DNA from 2 places in the Sanguibacter antarcticus genome. Region 1 is predicted to be linked to the other one. Evidence: predicted binding sites of a transcription regulator. Region 1 holds the regulator's gene; the other holds the start of a gene.
What was found. Region 1 encodes HspR, which represses chaperone genes until heat shock. Its sites were predicted from a motif close to AAGTTGAGTCNNNNNGACTCAACTT; they were not measured.
Positions count from the first base shown of each region.

Region 2: the regulator HspR is predicted to act here: its motif matches at 2,044-2,068, upstream of clpB (ATP-dependent chaperone ClpB).

Region 1 is NZ_PDJG01000001.1:2,469,982-2,474,395, forward strand. Features, by position in the region: gene ATL42_RS11250 (hypothetical protein) at 30-797, shown strand; gene ATL42_RS11255 (DUF1540 domain-containing protein) at 877-1,182, opposite strand; gene ATL42_RS11260 (phosphotransferase) at 1,400-2,152, shown strand; gene ATL42_RS11265 (heat shock protein transcriptional repressor HspR) at 2,168-2,548, opposite strand; gene ATL42_RS11270 (DnaJ C-terminal domain-containing protein) at 2,656-3,669, opposite strand; gene ATL42_RS11275 (nucleotide exchange factor GrpE) at 3,815-4,375, opposite strand; gene dnaK (molecular chaperone DnaK) at 4,372-4,414, opposite strand, start outside.
Region 2 is NZ_PDJG01000001.1:3,180,808-3,185,221, forward strand. Features, by position in the region: gene ATL42_RS14545 (alpha/beta hydrolase) at 1-978, opposite strand, end outside; gene ATL42_RS14550 (LppM family (lipo)protein) at 1,023-1,874, opposite strand; gene clpB (ATP-dependent chaperone ClpB) at 2,110-4,414, shown strand, end outside.

The DNA of each region.
Region 1 (4,414 bases):
GATCGACCTCACGAGAACTCTCACAGAGTGTGGAGATCCTCGTTCAGGGCGCTGTGCCGCCCACTGGCGCGCTGCGCGAGCAGTGGCGTGAGGCGAGCCTCCAGACTGCCTGGCTCCACGAGGACGACTGGTACCACCCCGCGGTCGACGCGGTCGTCGAGGCCCTCGCTGACGGGACCCCGACGCTCCGTGCGTGCGAGCGGCTCGGTCTCGCACGTGCCTCCAGCGGGTGCGGGATCGGCGAGACCATCGACGACCTCATGTGCCTGCTCGGCTCAGCATCAGCCTCGGACGTCGGTGCTGCGCTGCGCGCGCTCTGCAGCGGGTGGGCGGACGGACAGGTTCCGCCACCCAGCGTCGACGGCTGCACGGATCCCGAGACGGGGTTGCGTACGGCCGACTATCTCGTAGCTCGCGTCGCGGAGCTGTATGGCTCGACAGGTGATCTCCCGGCCGACCCTGGCACGTCCCACGCGCTCATCGTCGTCGACGTCAGCCTGGACCGCGTCTCACCGTGGGAACGGATGGCTCGCTCGGCAAGCATGGGACGCACGCTCGTCGACGCGTTCGGTCCGAGCCACCCGATGGCTCCTCTCGGCGGTGGCGTCTTCGTGGTCCTCGTCGAGCGCGACGGCACTGTGCTCACGACGCTCGACGAGGTCCGGCTCCTCATCGAGCAGGACTCCGCCGACCTCGGGGTGTCGACGATCGTCCGCCGGCCACCCCGCCTCTGGATCGAGCACCTGCCCTCGACCTCGCGAGCGGCCGTGCACCTGCTCCAGAGGCTCGCCCGCTGACGAGCACGATCAGCAGGTCGCCGCGGATCGGGCGCACCCGGACAGCGAGACCCGCGCCACGGGGCAGTCTCGGCCTGCGTCAGCGCGGGGTGTAGGTGAGGCAGTCCGCGAGCTCGTCCATCGAGGAGCCTGCTCCGATGCGGATCGAGTCCGCATGACACTCGAGCGACTCGTTGTGCGCACATTCTCCGCGCTGGCACGCGCCGACCTGCGCGACGACCTTGTCGAGCCCGCCCTTGACCGACAACGGAATGAAGGTGGCGCACTCTGCTGCGGAGCCGTGCCCACCGACCGTGACGGCGCCAGCATGGCACCCGTCGTGGTTGTATCCGCAGGTGGAGGCGGTGCAGTCGACGACGTGCGGGAGATCGAGGAGCGAGCTCATCATTCCTCCAGGGAATGTGTCACGGGAGGTGCGCGACGGTTCCGTGCCCACCTTTGGGTCGTTCCCACGATAAACCTGCCCAGCATTCTTGTATAGACAGGAAAGGCTCACCACAAAAGACCTGCGAGCACGAAACAACGAGGCCTGCAAAGAGATTTCGACGGACAGGGCGCGGGTATCCGCTGCACGACGTGCGACCAGGCACTACGGTCGAGGCATGGACGCTGATGCCCGCCCTCGGACGGGGTACGACACCACCACGACAACCCCCGACGAGAGGCTGCCGGTCCTTGACGACTGTCACCTGCTGACGAGCGGTCGCACGTCGAACGTGTACCTGCTCAACGACACCCAGGTGGTGCGCCGCCTCCACGATCCGGACGCCTCGTTCGACAACGTCGAGCTCATCCGGTACCTCGACACCGAGGACTTCCCCACCGCCCGGCTCGTCCAGGCGCAAGGCCCTGACCTGGTCTTGGAGCGCCTGCACGGCCCGACGCTCCTCCAGTCGCTCGACGTCCAGGACGTGAGCATCTCCGAGGGCGTGCGCATCTTGCTCGACCTCCACGAGGCGCTGCACGGGATCACGGCGCCTCCGCCGGGAGTGGCTGCCCGCGTCATCGGTCAGGGAGAGTGCATCGTCCACCTCGACCTGCACCCGGCCAACGTCCTCATGACGGACGAGGGTCCGTTCCTCATCGACTGGGAGGCCGCCGGGCTCGGGCCGGCAGGGCTCGACCTGGCCACGACCGCGCTCGTCTTCGCGGAGATCGTCGCCGACGAGGACGAGTATGCCCGGCCGGCTCTGGCGCTCCTGCGGGCGTTCACGACTCTCACCGGACCGGCGTTCTCTGACCACATCGCGGACGCGGCCACGCACCGGGCATCGAGCAGGACGGCAGACCCGGAAGAGGTCGAGCTCATCCCCCGAGCGCAGGCGATCGTCGAGCGGGAGCTCGCGCGGCACTGAGCAGCGCGGTGGCCGTCACGGACGCCACAGGACGACTGCTGCGCGCTCGTCGCCCTGCTCGCCAGAGACCTCCCGCCGCCCCCAGCCACGACGCCGGGACCACGGGCCTCGCCGCACGGCGACGACGTCCCCTGACGCTGCTGCGGTGAAGACTCTGGACCCCGGGTCCACCGCTGCGGTGAGGTGCTCGACCTTGTGCTCGAGGCGTCGTACCTGCGCTTCGAGGTCGAGGATGCGTTTGATCCCGGCCAGGTTGATGCCCTCGTCCTGGCTGAGCGCCTGGACCTCGATGAGCTGCAGCACGTCTCGCCGGGAGTACCGCCGGCCTCTGCCTGCGGTCCGTCCCGGCGAGACGATGCCGAGCCTGTCGTACTGACGGAGCGTCTGCGGGTGCATGCCCGCGAGCTCTGCGGCGCGGGAGATCGGGAAGACAGGCTCGTCGTCGCGAGACCCGCCGGCTGCTCCGGGCTCCAGGTCGTCGAACACGATCTCCACGCGCACGGCTACTCCTTCGCTCGGGCGCTCAGGTCGGCACGGACGTTCTCCCCGCTCGTCGCCTCAGCGAACGCCTCGACCGCAGCACGGGCCTCGTCGGAGAGCCGCTGCGGCACGACGACCTGGATGGTGACGAGAAGGTCGCCGGTCTCTTTGGCCGTCTTGACGCCGTGGCCCTTGACGCGCATGACCCGGCCGGAGGGGGTTCCTTCCGGGACGCGCACCTTGACGACCGTGCCGCTGAGCGTGGGAACCTCGAGCTGGCTGCCGAGCGCCGCCTCCGCGAACGTGACGGGCACGGCGACGCGCAGGTTGTGGCCGTCGATGGTGAAGACCGGGTGCGGTGTGACGGCGACGGTGATGACGAGGTCACCAGCCGGACCGCCTCCGGCGCCAGGGCGTCCCTTGCCCCGCAGCCGGATCTTCTGTCCGTCACGGACTCCGGCGGGGATCCGTGCGGTCACGGACCGCCCGTCGACGCCGAGCGTGACGGTGCATCCCTCGACCGCGTCGCGGAACGGGAGCGTCGTGGTCGCAGCGATGTCCTGTCCGGCCTGCGCGCGCGTGTTGGGGCGGAACCCCGTCTGCCCACCGCGGCCGCCCGCCGAGCTGCCGAACATGCTGCTGAGCACGTCCTCGAAGCCGTCAGGCATGCCGCCCTGGCTCGTGGAACGGGTGCGGCCGCCGGTGCCGGCTCCGCCGAACATGCCGCCGAAGAGGTCTTCGAAGCCGCCGGCGCTCCGACCGCTCGCGCCGCCGGGTCCTGCCGCGAAGCGTGCACCGCCGCCGGCCATCGCACGGATCGCGTCGTACTGCTGGCGCTGTTCCGTGTCGGAGAGCACCGAGTAGGCCTCGCCGATCTCTTTGAACTTGCTCTCGGCTGCGGCGTTCCCGGCGTTCTGGTCCGGGTGGTACTTGCGCGCGAGCTTGCGGTACGCCTTCTTGAGCGCTGCGTCGTCTGCGTCTTTCGAGACGCCCAACGCGGCATAGAAGTCCTTCTCGATCCAGTCTTGACCGGTCATGGCGCCTCCTTCCGTTCGATGTTCTGCACGCTCTGCTTCCTCTGCCTCGGAGAGTACCGACTACGGGCACCGCACCCGCACGCCAGGCCGGTCAGGGCCTGTCGGCGAGCGGGGTGCCCGTGGTCGGTCGTGCTCGGTGCTGCTGTCAGGCCTCGGGGCCGACGACGGCGACGCGCGCCGCGCGGACCACGCGGTCACCGATGCGGTAGCCGACCTCGACCACGTGCTGGACGGTCGTCGACTCTGCCTCGGCGGACGTCTGGTGCATGAGCGCCTCGTGCTTGGCGGGGTCGAACTCTTCCCCCACCTCGCCGTACGTCTCGACGCCGAAGCGTGAGAGCGCACCGGTGAGCTTCTCCGAGATGGCTTCGAACGGCCCGGTGAGGTCGCCTGCCTGACGAGCGCGGTACACGTCGTCGAGCACGGGGAGCAGGCTGACGAGGACGTCCTCGACGCCGCGGGCACGTGCTGCCTCCTGCTCGCGCTTGGCGCGCTTGGAGAAGTTCACGTACTCGGCGTTGAGGCGCTGGAGGTCGTTGAGACGGTCGGCAGACTCGGCCTGGGCCTTGTCGAGCTCGGTCATCTCCACGACGGGCTCCGACGCTTCTGCGACGGGCTCGTCCACGTCGAACGCCTCCTTCGAGGGTTCGAAGTCGAGTCCTTCGAGCGGGTCGCCGCTCTGGTTCTCGTCGTTGGGCGTCGTCACTTGGTGTCTTCCTCGTCGTCCACGATCTCGGCGTCGACG
Region 2 (4,414 bases), 710 kb from region 1:
CATCTCCGCGAAGAAGGCCGACCGGGCAGGCTCCGGGGACAGCGTCAGGTCGTGGGCCCCGCCGTAGATCCGCACGACGGTGACATCGGTCCCCAAGCCCTGGGCGCGTGCCCTGGTCTGCTCGACGTCGAGCACGCTGTCCGTCGTGTCGAGAGCGTCGTGGAACGTCTTCGCGCTCCCGGACTCGGCTGATGTCAGGACGAGGACCGGGCAGGTGATCGCGAGCCCGCGGGCGACGCGGGCGTGTCCTCGACGGATCGCGCGGAGCCATCCGGCGCGCACAGGGAAGCCGTCGAGCGGCTTCCATGCGAGGTCGTAGTCCCACTCTCCTCCGGTGCCCGTGTGCAGGGCTCTCCCGTAGTGCGGCTGGAGGCGACCGACGACCGCCATCGGCGCCAGCGGTCCCAGGAGGTCGATGACCCGGGTCGCGACGACCCGGTGGAACCAGCTCTCGTTGAGGTCGAACCACGGGCTGTTGAGGACGAGCGCGTCGACGACGGGGTGCTCAGCGGTGCGGTTGCGCGCGTCCGCCCACAGGCTCGTGACGAGGCCTCCGGTCGAGTGCCCGAGCACCACGAGCTCGGTGTGGCCCTCGTCGGTGCGGATGATCTGGGCGGAGCGGTCGAGCTCCTCCGCGTAGTCGGCCAGCTCTGGCACGTAGTTGGGCGTCTGGTGGTCGCGGAGCGAGCGACCATACTTGCGGAGGTCGAGCGCGTAGAAGTCGTAGCCGTGAGCGGCGACCTGCTCCGCGAGGTGGGTCTGGAAGAAGTAGTCGACGAAACCGTGCACGTAGAGCACCGCCCGCCGTGCGCCGGGTGTGCCGGCCCGCCGGACCAGCGTCGCCACGACCTCGCCCTCGGCGTCCGGCTCGAGGTCGAGCGTCCGTGCGACCCAGCCGTCGCCGAGGACGTCGGGGTGCCACCCGTCGCTCTGCGGTCCGCCGCCGTGCGCCTCGTCGGGCTGCTGGTCATCGTTCACGGTGCGTCTCCTCGTCGTGCTGGGCGTGCTGGGCCGGCGGGCTCTCAGGCAGGGGGTTGGTACGGTCCCCACGGCTGCTGTGCTCCGGGGTGTCCAGGCGCACCCGGTCCGCTGGGGTCTCGTGGCCCGCGGCCGCGCACGACGAACCACGCCACGAGGGCACCGATGGCGAGGACGGCCACCGTGGCGGAGATCCACAGGAGCCAGTTGACGCCGTCCTCGTCCGCGTCGCTGTCAGAAGAGTCCTCGTCTGCTGCGGCGACCTCGTCGCTCGCGTCGTCGGCGGGCTCGGTGATCTCTTCCTCAGCGGGCTCGGTCGTCGTGCTGGGGTCGGCGGTCGACGTCGCGGAGGTCGCGGTGAAGTCGAGGTCGTCATCACCCGTGGCGGTCCACTCGATGGTGTGGTCGTCGATGAGCGCACCGTTGTGCTCGAGGACCGTGCCGGGGAAGTCGACGACCATGTTGATGGTGACGGCAGCGCCCTGCTCTTCGGTGAGGCCGGAGCCCTCCACGACGAGGGTCATCGGGTACTGGAAGTCGAAGGTGACCGTCTCGTCGTCCGACTCGAAGAGCCCGGTGCCGAACATCGTCGCCTCGTCGCCGGCGATGCCTGTGCCGACCGCCTCGACGCCGGAGAAGCCGTCGGCGGAGTAGGTGGTGAACGTCCAGTCGTCCGTGCCGGGAGTGCTCTCGAGGGTCGAGACGAGCGTCTCGGCCATCTGGTCCGGGGTGGCGCCGGTCGTCGCGATCTCCGCGTCGTCGCCGAGCATGTAGAAGGTGATGTCGTAGGAGGCGTCGTCCTGCACGACGACCTCGGCGGTGACCTTCCCGCATCCGGTGATCGCAGCGACGACGAGCGCGGCTCCTGCGGCTAGTGCAAGTCGTCTTCTGCTCATGCGGGCGGTTCTCCCTCGGCGCGGTCAGGAGGCGTGCCCTCGTGGGCCTCGCTCTTCCTCGACGAACTGTGCCACGGCCGCGCGGCGACTGTCAGCAGATCGCAGGTGACGGGGGAGTTCTCCCCAGGGCGAACCTGGAGAAAGGCGACACCTTCGCGGTGGAGAACTCGGGTTGAGTGGACTACGCTCAACTTTAGAACCAGTCGCAGCTCACAGAAAGACACATGGAGATTCGATGGACGGAAATCTGACGACCCTCTCCCAGGCCGCCCTCGGCGATGCGATCCAGACGGCCACGGCCGCAGGCAACCCGCAGGTCGAACCACTCCACCTGCTCGCCGCCCTCGTGGCCCAGTCGGAAGGCACCACCCCGGGTCTGCTCGCCGAGATCGGGGCCGATGCCCAGGCGGTGGGGGCCGACGTCCGCCGCGCCCTCGTCGCGCTCCCCACCGTGAGCGGCACAGCGGTCACCAAGCCGACCGTCTCCGCCGCCCTGTCGTCGGTGCTCCAGCGCGCGCGCACCGAGGCTGCCACGCTCGACGACGAGTACCTCTCGACCGAGCACCTCCTCCTCGGCGTCGCCGCAGCCCCGTCGTCCGCTGCCGACATCCTGCGGCGCGCCGGAGTCACGCGCGACGCGCTCGCCACCGCGATCCCCGTCGTCCGCGGCGACAAGCGCGTCACCTCGCCGAACCCCGAGGGCACGTACAAGGCGCTCGCCCAGTACGGCGTCGACCTCACCGAGGCAGCGAGGGACGGCAAGCTCGACCCGGTCATCGGGCGTGACGCAGAGATCCGCAGGGTCGTGCAGGTCCTCTCCCGCCGGACCAAGAACAACCCCGTCCTCATCGGAGAGCCCGGCGTCGGCAAGACGGCCGTCGTCGAAGGGCTCGCCCAGCGGATCGTGGACGGCGACGTCCCCGACTCGCTCAAGGGCAAGCGGCTCATCTCCCTCGACCTCGCAGCGATGGTCGCGGGCGCGAAGTACCGCGGCGACTTCGAAGAGCGGCTCAAGGCCGTCCTCGAAGAGATCAAAGGATCCGACGGCGAGGTCGTCACCTTCATCGACGAGCTGCACACCGTCGTCGGCGCGGGCGGTAGCGGCGACGGATCGATGGATGCCGGGAACATGCTCAAGCCCATGCTCGCGCGCGGCGAGCTGCGGCTCGTCGGAGCGACCACGCTCGACGAGTACCGCGAGCGGATCGAGAAGGACCCCGCCCTCGAGCGTCGGTTCCAGCAGGTCTACGTCGGCGAACCGTCCGTCGAGGACACCATCGCCATCCTGCGCGGACTCACGTCCCGCTACGAGGCCCACCACCGCGTCACCATCTCGGACGCCGCGCTCGTCGCCGCCGCGACGCTCTCCGACCGCTACATCACCGGGCGCCAGCTCCCGGACAAGGCCATCGACCTCGTCGACGAGGCCGCGTCCCGCCTGCGCATGGAGATGGACTCCTCCCCGGTCGAGATCGACACGCTCCGCCGTGCAGTGACACGCCTCGAGATGGAAGAGCTCGCGCTCGACAAGTCCGACGACGACGGGTCGAAGCAGCGCCTCACCGAGCTGCAGGCCACCCTCGCCGACCGCCGCGAAGAGCTCGCCGCGCTCAACGCCCGGTGGGAGTCCGAGAAGGGCGGCTTCAACAGGGTCGGTGAGCTGCGCAAGAAGAAGGACGAGCTCCAGTCCCAGCAGGAGCGAGCCGAACGGGAAGGCGACCTCGAGACCGCCTCGCGCATCCGCTACGGAGACCTCCCCTCGCTCGAGCGCGAGCTCGCCGACGCGGAGCGCGCCGAGCGCGTCGAGGACGCCGAGTCCTCCGCCGAAGGGCGCCCGCCGCGGCTCGTCGGCGACCGGGTCGACGCGGACGAGATCGCCGAGGTCGTCGCCGCCTGGACCGGTATCCCGGCCGGACGGCTCCTGCAGGGCGAGAGCGAAAAGCTCCTCTCCATGGAAGACGCCATCGGGCAGCGGCTCATCGGTCAGAAGACCGCGGTCTCCGTCGTCTCGGACGCAGTCCGGCGCGCCCGAGCAGGAGTGTCCGACCCCGACCGCCCCACGGGCTCGTTCCTCTTTCTCGGCCCGACGGGCGTCGGTAAGACCGAGCTCGCGAAGGCGCTCGCAGACTTCCTCTTCGACGACGAGCACGCCATGGTGCGCATCGACATGTCGGAGTACTCCGAGAAGCACAGCGTCGCGCGGCTCGTCGGTGCCCCTCCCGGGTACGTCGGCTACGAGGAGGGCGGCCAGCTGACGGAGGCCGTCCGCCGTCGGCCGTACTCGGTCCTGCTCCTCGACGAGGTGGAGAAGGCGCACCCGGAGGTCTTCGACATCCTCCTCCAGGTGCTCGACGACGGACGTCTCACGGACGGCCAGGGCCGCACGGTCGACTTCCGCAACGTCATCCTCGTCCTCACGTCGAACCTCGGGGCGCAGTTTCTCGTCGACCCGTTGCTCGACGAGGCGGCGAGGCGGGCCGCCGTCATGTCGACGGTCCGCGAAGCCTTCAAGCCGGAGTTCCTCAACCGGCTCGACGAGG